DNA from 2 places in the Roseovarius sp. MBR-51 genome. Region 2 is predicted to be linked to the other one. Evidence: riboswitches for the same ligand, from Rfam matches in the RefSeq annotation. Region 2 holds a riboswitch; the other holds the start of a gene.
The links. A riboswitch is a leader RNA that binds a small molecule or an ion and turns the genes downstream of it on or off. The one in region 2 is predicted to bind S-adenosylmethionine.

Region 1 (3,797 bases), on a different contig from region 2:
ATCACCGCGGCTCAGGCCCATGCTCGCCAGTTCCGACTCGCTCAGGCTCTGGAGATGGGCCACACTCGCAAGCCTCTGGCGCGCCAAGAGATAGCCATTCATCCCGGCGGCGCGTTCCACCAGAAAAAGATCCAGATCGCGCCGCCATTGGGCGGGCATGAACCGGGTTGTCAGGTCGCTTTCGGCCATGGGGTTCCCTTTCTTGGATCAGACAGGTCCCCTCCCTCTGCACAGGATACCGCATCAGATCGCAAAAATCGCGTGCCCTGTTGAATGCCGCGCAAAGTGTTGCTGCATTGCAGCATTCCCATCAACTCGGCCTCGCCCACCCCAATAGCCGCCTGCGACTCACGGCTTCGCGGTCGGATCACGTCGCTTGTCGGCATGTAATGCCCGCCCGCGCCGGACCCCCTCCCGCGCCCCCACACGCTCGAGCCAGCGGGCGAAATGCGGCTTGTCCTCCAGCGTCTGTTGTTGCCCCTCCCAGAGCGAGCACCAGCCCCAGAGCGCCATATCGGCGATGGAATAGAAATCACCGGCAACAAAGTCATGCCGCGCCAATTGCCGGTCGAGCACACCGTAAAGCCGCGCCACCTCCGCCCGGTAGCGATCCTTGGCATAGGGGATATCGTCCTTGGCGAACTTCAGGAAATGATGCGCCTGTCCGGCCATCGGCCCGACACCGCCCATCTGCCACATCAGCCATTGATCGACCGCGATGTGGTCGCGCATGCTCACGCCATAAAACTGCCCGGTCTTGCGCGCCAGATATTGCAGGATCGCACCGGATTCGAAAATATGGATCGGCGCGCCGTCCGGCCCCTCGGGGTCGGTGATGGCGGGGATACGATTGTTGGGCGAGATTTTCAGATACTCAGGGGCGTGCTGATCGCCCGCACCAATATCAATCAGGTGACAGCGATACGGCAGTTCCATTTCCTCGAGGGCGATGGAAACTTTCCAGCCATTCGGCGTGGGCCAGTAATAGAGGTCAATCGGGGCGGGCATCGGTCATTCTCCTGAGCGTTGTCCCGGATCAGAATGACGGTTTGCGCCCCATTGGCAAGGGCAGGCGTATCTCTGGCAGGGTCAGAAGGCGCGACCAGCGCGGTTCGATTACGCAAGGCAGCGCCGCCCGGAGCGCGCCAAGCGACAAATCTGGGCCACGGCGCAACAGGCTGTTATATAGGCCAAAGACACCGGGCCGAGTATAGGGCGACCAGTGACAGATGCGCGCTGTTGCAGGCGCTATGGCAAATCCCGCACGCTCCAGCGCCGCCAATGTGCCGGAATGATCCATCTGCAGGTTCAGCACATTGGCGCCTCCGGGCAGCGCAAGGCCCAGACTCCGGTCCCCGCGTTTGGGCGGGGCAATGAGACATTCCAACAGGAAATCGTAAAAATCATTCTCGCGGCTGGTGATGTTGATCACCTCCGCCCAGCGCCCCGCAGGCGTGTCGAGCGCCTCTGCCGCGCGCTGACCAAATTCCGCCCCTGCCAACAGGATCACCCGGCTCAACGCCCCCGCCTGCAAATGCCCCAGCGCCGAGAGGACGACCCGCGCGCCCAGCGAATGCGCCACCGCGTGAACGGGCCGCTCCGGGGCAATGGCGCGACACATCTCAATCACCTGCGCCAGGTGGCGACCCGCCTCAGCCGCTGCGGCATAGGCCCCCCAGATATGGCCACGCGCCTGCCAGCCAAACCCGATGCCCAACCCTTCATCAGGCGCGCCCGCGCCAAATCCCAACCCGGCAGGCCAACTGCGCACCTTGAAACAGGTGCGCTCCGGTGCGAGCGAAAAAATATGGCGATGCGGGCATTCCGTGGCGTGGTTGGGCGCGTATTTGAAGCCATGCACCATCACGATCACGGGGCCATCTCCCACCGTGAGACCGGACAGGACAGAGCCGAGATCACCCGGCCCGTCATGCACCATCGGGCCCATCGGCCCCGCATTCACATGGATCAGCGGCATGTCCCTCATCCCACTAGATGTTGTGGGTGTGGGGTAACCGACGCATACGTCGCTAAGGTGACGCTTGCATGAAACCTGCGTGACAGAGTTGACGACGCCCGCGCGCAGGAGTAATGCGCGCCTGTGGCGATTTGTTACCGGATTGCGGGCCACGTTAAACAAACCGCTAAAAGGTCAGGATGAAAGGCCCCTTTCGCTTGACCGCGTCGGGGCTTTTTTCATGGGCGGGCTGCCCGGAGGTTGGATATGAGCGAGACTTGGCAAAAGCGCACCAAACTGGTGCATGGCGGCACGCGACGCAGCCAGTATAACGAGGTGAGCGAGGCGATCTTCCTCACCCAAGGGTTTGTCTATGACACCGCCGAGGCGGCAGAGGCGCGGTTCATCAAGGCGGGCGCGGATGAGTTCATCTATGCCCGCTATGGCAACCCCACCGTGGCGATGTTCGAGGACCGGATCGCAGCGCTCGAGGGCGCCGAGGATGCCTTTGCCACCGCAAGCGGCATGGCGGCTGTCTCGGGCGCGCTCACGTCGATGCTGCGCGCAGGCGACCATGTGGTGTCCGCCCGCGCCCTTTTCGGCTCCTGTCTTTATGTGCTCGAGGAAATCCTGACCCGCTTTGGGGTCGAGGTCACATTCGTGGACGGCACCAATCTGGAGGAGTGGCGCGCAGCCATCCGGCCCGGCACCAAGGCGGTATTCTTCGAGACCATCTCTAACCCCACGCTCGACGTGGTGGATATCCGCGCGGTGGCGGATTTGGCCCACGCAGCGGGCGCGCTTGTGCTCGTGGACAATGTCTTTGCCACGCCGGTGTTTTCCCGCGCCATCGAACAGGGCGCGGATGTGGTCATCTATTCCGCGACCAAGCATATCGACGGGCAAGGCCGCACGCTGGGCGGGGTGATCCTTGGCACGCGCGATTTTATCCGTGGCACGGTTGAACCCTACATGAAACACACCGGCGGCTCGATGTCGCCCTTCACCGCTTGGGTCATGCTCAAGGGGCTCGAGACAATCGACCTGCGCGTGCGCGCACAGGCCGCGAGCGCACAGACGATTGCCGAGGCCTTGCAGGGCGATGCGCGCCTGGCGCGGGTGATCTATCCGGGTCTGTCTGACCATCCTCAGCACGCCCTGGTGCGCGCGCAGATGGGCGAAGGCGGCACGGTTCTGGCGCTCGACCTCAAGGGCGGGCAAGAGGCGGCCTTCCGCTTCCTCAACGCGCTGGACATCGTGATCATCTCGAACAATCTGGGCGATGCGAAATCCATCGTGACCCACCCCGCCACCACCACGCACCAACGCCTGCCTGCCGACCAGAAGACGGCGCTCGGTATCACACCGGGCCTTGTCCGATTGAGCGTCGGGCTGGAAGATTGCGGGGATCTGATCGACGACATTCGCAATGCCTTGGAGGCCGCAGGCTGAGAGCGAAAAGTTTTTCAGCTATTTCCGGGGCTTGAATGATCCGCTTTGCCGCATTTGGCGTAAATCCCTACGATAATAGCAATTCCTGTCAAAACGCTATATGTAAGGGTCTGGCAGAGCTGAAGGGAAGTTTTGCGATGAATGTGCATCCGTCTGAGATGAAGCCTGCACCGGATCGGGACGAGGCTAAGGAAGCGCTTGCGCTTTTGCGGGATTGGGCACGCGCTGCCTCCCCCGAAGAAGTGGCCGATCTCGACCCGGCAATCGCGCGGCTCCTGCCCTCGGGCGAGCTGTCGAATTACCCGCTTCTTGCGCGCGACTACCCCGAGGATTTCGCGACCAATCCGGCCTATCTTGCCACGCTGCCCGACCTGCAAAACGGCCCGGC
Region 2 (3,797 bases):
CTGAAAGGAAAATCTCCATGATCATCAAAATCTTAGGTTCAGGCTGCAAGAAGTGCATCGCACTTGGTGAAAATGCAAAAGCGGCGGCCGATGCTTCGGGGAAAGAGGCCGAAATTATCAAGATCACGGATATCGCCGAGATTGCCGCCTTCGGCGTGATGGCCACACCCGGCCTTGTCATCGACGAAAAGGTCGTGTCGACAGGCAAGGTGCTGAGCGCAGAAGACATAGTCAGGCTGCTGTAAAGCGTATGACTTGTCTTATTCGTCGAGTTCTCAACGAAATGCTATTTGACTTGTGACTGGCCGCAAAGCGAAAGCTGCAGTGCGGCGTTGAGACAGTTGGCGATTCAGAATGGGCCGTTCAAACGCGTCTCTTTAACCAGAGCACCCCACTGGTTGTAGCGGCGAAGCAGGATCGCGCCAAAGACCGAGAAGACCCAACAGGGTAAAGTTTGCGGATATATCCCGTGCTTCTCCTTCATAGCCTTCGGCAGCCAGGTCAGATCGGCAGAATCCGAGCAGGCCCGAATTACCTCTTGCCACGTCACCCGGCGTAAAGCGTCGGGGACAAGGCAGGTTGCCGCAGCTTGCCGCAGTTGCGTACCCCTCGAGTGAGCGCGTGACCGATGACGCAGCAGAGGCAGACTTCTGGAACGCGCGGCCTGCTTCTTTGCCTCCCTACTCGAGTCCAAAGAAGCAAACGTGTGTTGAATGCCCGCGCCATGGTGGCACTGATTGGCCTTCGTGACGGTCAGTTAAATGCGCAGTCTATCATTTTCGTACGCGGCGCCTCAAATGGCCTAACCTTGCGCAGCCTTTGACACGGGACGTCCCAGATCTCCGATTACAACCCAACTCGTTCGCTTGGCGACTTCGGCGGCCAAGGCGTTCAGACACCAAGCGCCATCGAGCTTCGCGGTCGCATAACGCGGCGTGGTCGGATGCTCGCCGAGTACGAGCCCGCATTGCTCGATACGCGCACCGAACGGTCCGGTGATATCGTCTTCGAATAAATTGTAGAGAAGGTCATGAGCCTCGATCTCTGGCCTGTAATTGGCCTGCCAGATGTCAAAGGCGGCATCCTCGCCATCGCTGGGCTCGTAGAGGTCCTCTTCCTTGAACCATCCTTCTTCTATCATCCGCCAGTGATCCGGCTGATGCAAAACGAGCTCAGTGCCCGTGCCAAAGACGCGCTCAAGCGCTTCTGGCCTGATCAGCTTGGCGGGAGCCTCCGGCCCGTCGCTGATCAGGAGGAGCCGCCCATTCTCGGCTGATTTTGCAAGAATGGTCCGGACCCTTGGCTCTGCCTTCAGGGGCAGACGCCGGTCCTCTTCGGCGGCTCCTAGGGCCAATGGGGCCGATGCCGTCGCGGCACTGGCAGCGATAAAGTTTCGACGCGTGATCATGGTATTCTCCTTTGATGGGCGTGAAAGGCCGTTTGAGTGTGGCTGAGTGCAACAGCTTCGGGCGGCGACCTTGCCGGGTCAGCCGGGTTGGCAAAGGTAGAAGACGTGCTCGCGATGCGTTGAAACATTGCGAATGATCATCCGCGCCTGAAGTTCCAAGGCATCTCAAGCTCCCGTGCTATGCGATTAGCCTCGTCAACGTCGCCATGCATTTCAGCCGCATAATAGGCGCTGCCAGGACTGTCGCCTTCGACGACGAAGATCTCCAAGGCGTCAAGAATTTCAGGGTCGAGGTCCCTGAACAGTCGGAATGCCAACTGACGCCCGTCCGTGGGACGGACGATATCGTTGCTATCACGTTCCTCGAAGTCAGGCGCCTCTTCGAACCAACGCCGAAGATATCGGGTCAGGTCTGCTCGTTTGTCGTCCGGCAGGGTGTCGACGAAGTCGGCAGCCATATCGGTATCCCACTCTTCGAACGCCTCGGCATCCTCGGTGATATCAAAGGCGTATGTGTAGATGGCGTCTTGCATGGCCTGAATGCGATCGAGCAGGTCATAGGTTCCCTCGCCAAACTCCAGGTCTTCGGGTGATACGTCATACGCCGTGTAGCGATCGGCATTCGGCAAATAATTGAACGCAACCAGTTCACCATCTTGCAGAACGTCAAAGATCAGCGGTTCGGTTTTCAGTATGCGTCCGAGGACATCAAGATCCGCCAAGGCACTTGCGTTGCTTTCCTCGCCTGGAAAACAGAACCCGGCCGCCAGTAGTGCGGTCAAAAAGCTTCTTCTGGTCAGTTCGGACATGCGCGTATCTCCTTTCATGGGAGGATTGATGTTGAAACTAGGCTTTTCTTGAAAATTTTATCGCTCAACACCGGTTGAGCCGCCATCGCCGTATGGCATCGCTTTGCTCGGTCTCGCCGTTTGCTGTAAGCGCGCTGGCGTAACCGGCGTATTGCTGCACGTGCAGGCGTCAACCGCAAAAACATGGCACGAGTTATCTGGTCAAAGCTCTGGGGGTGATATTGTGCCGCGTGCCTTCGCCTTCTCTGGGAATACAGAAAAGACCAAAGGCCCTTCAGGGTGCCGTTCTTAACGGCATTCAAACAGAATATCTCAGCTTGCCTCATGGGAGAGACCCTTTCGTTGCCTGACTTTCGGCCGCATCTCCCGATGAGGGAACCACCTTGCTGGGTCAGCAGGTTGGTGAGGGCTCAAGGCCCGCTCTTTATGCAAGGACAGAATACTGGCATCGCGCGCGCCTTGCAAGAGGCGACAATCGTCATACCCAAATATCCCGCCTAAACTCAGGGAGACAAACTTGGCAATTGGCCTCCGCGCGCGCGGAACTGCCTCCGCGAACTCGTCCGTGATTGTATCATTGCGAGCACCTCTGACTGTGGCATGGGTCCAACGTCGCGGATTTTTTGGCCTTTGGCCGCTGAGTTTGGCCGGTGTGAAAACCCTCTGGCGATCAGGAGTTTCTTGTGTTCGCAATGAAACGAATTGGTCCCAGTCAACGACCCTGAACCCGGGCGATGCTGGCGGTTCGCGCGCGCAGAGCGGTTCAGAAAACTCCCCCATAGCCCCTGTCCGTGATGGTACCATGCAGGTACTTTGCGAGACTGGAGCGGCACCCGAACGCGTGCGCAAACAGTGCCAAACACGGATCCTTTTGCGTTGGGCTGGTGCAAAACATCTTTGTGATCAGACTTACTGCTAGGTGCGCAGGTGACCGCATCAGCGGCACCTCTATACGCGTTGTTGATCACTTTGTGCGCGCCATTGGCCTGGCGGGTACCTTGAAGGGCGGGTGTTGATGCCGGAAAAAAGTGGGACTCACTCTCAGAATTTTGGTACCCTTTTTCGAATTATAAACGTTCCGGATACCTAGGCGCATGGTGAAGAAATTTCGGCAAGACGTTGAACCGCTTCCGAGTTCAGATGAGGAACGAGACGTCTACCAGAATGACCGAGCAAATTATGCGTGGATGAAATTCATCATGAACGGCCAACCGAGTGCACTTGCAGAGTACCTGAGGTTTGGTGGCAAAGTTGATGATCAGGTGCGTGACATATTGGTTGCGCTCCTGCGAGGTGACCCCAGAGGAAACCGAGGCGGAAGCAAACCCTTTCGCGACATGGAAACCTATTCTTCGGTGAACCTCATTCTAACACTGGACAAGATTGCACTTAAGAAAAGCCCTGAAGGCAAAAGGGGTGTCTCCAAGCCAATGAGCAAGCGTCAGGCGCAAGTGAAATACGCCGAAATGACGGGGCAGGAGCTGCGCAGTGTGGAGTACCAGTACGCCCGTGGTCGCGACATTAGCAAGCAATTTACCAAATAACGAAAAACTCCCGCTTCACCATTTCGTAGAATTTAT

Region 1: it holds a riboswitch for S-adenosylmethionine, as region 2 does, so the genes downstream of both, metZ (O-succinylhomoserine sulfhydrylase) here and ACSSVY_RS03920 (hypothetical protein) in region 2, are expected to answer to the same signal.

The regions. Positions count from the first base shown of each region.
Region 1 is NZ_JBRJGQ010000003.1:323,497-327,293, forward strand. It holds gene ACSSVY_RS06080 (DUF1127 domain-containing protein) at 1-189, opposite strand, end outside; gene ACSSVY_RS06085 (glutathione S-transferase N-terminal domain-containing protein) at 349-1,008, opposite strand; gene ACSSVY_RS06090 (hypothetical protein) at 1,037-1,978, opposite strand; SAM riboswitch at 2,092-2,168, shown strand; gene metZ (O-succinylhomoserine sulfhydrylase) at 2,225-3,409, shown strand; gene folE2 (GTP cyclohydrolase FolE2) at 3,547-3,797, shown strand, end outside.
Region 2 is NZ_JBRJGQ010000002.1:292,127-295,923, forward strand. It holds gene ACSSVY_RS03905 (permease) at 1-4, shown strand, start outside; gene ACSSVY_RS03910 (thioredoxin family protein) at 18-245, shown strand; gene ACSSVY_RS03915 (hypothetical protein) at 803-1,408, opposite strand; gene ACSSVY_RS03920 (hypothetical protein) at 1,546-2,217, opposite strand; SAM-I-IV-variant riboswitch at 2,546-2,652, opposite strand; gene ACSSVY_RS03925 (hypothetical protein) at 3,405-3,761, shown strand.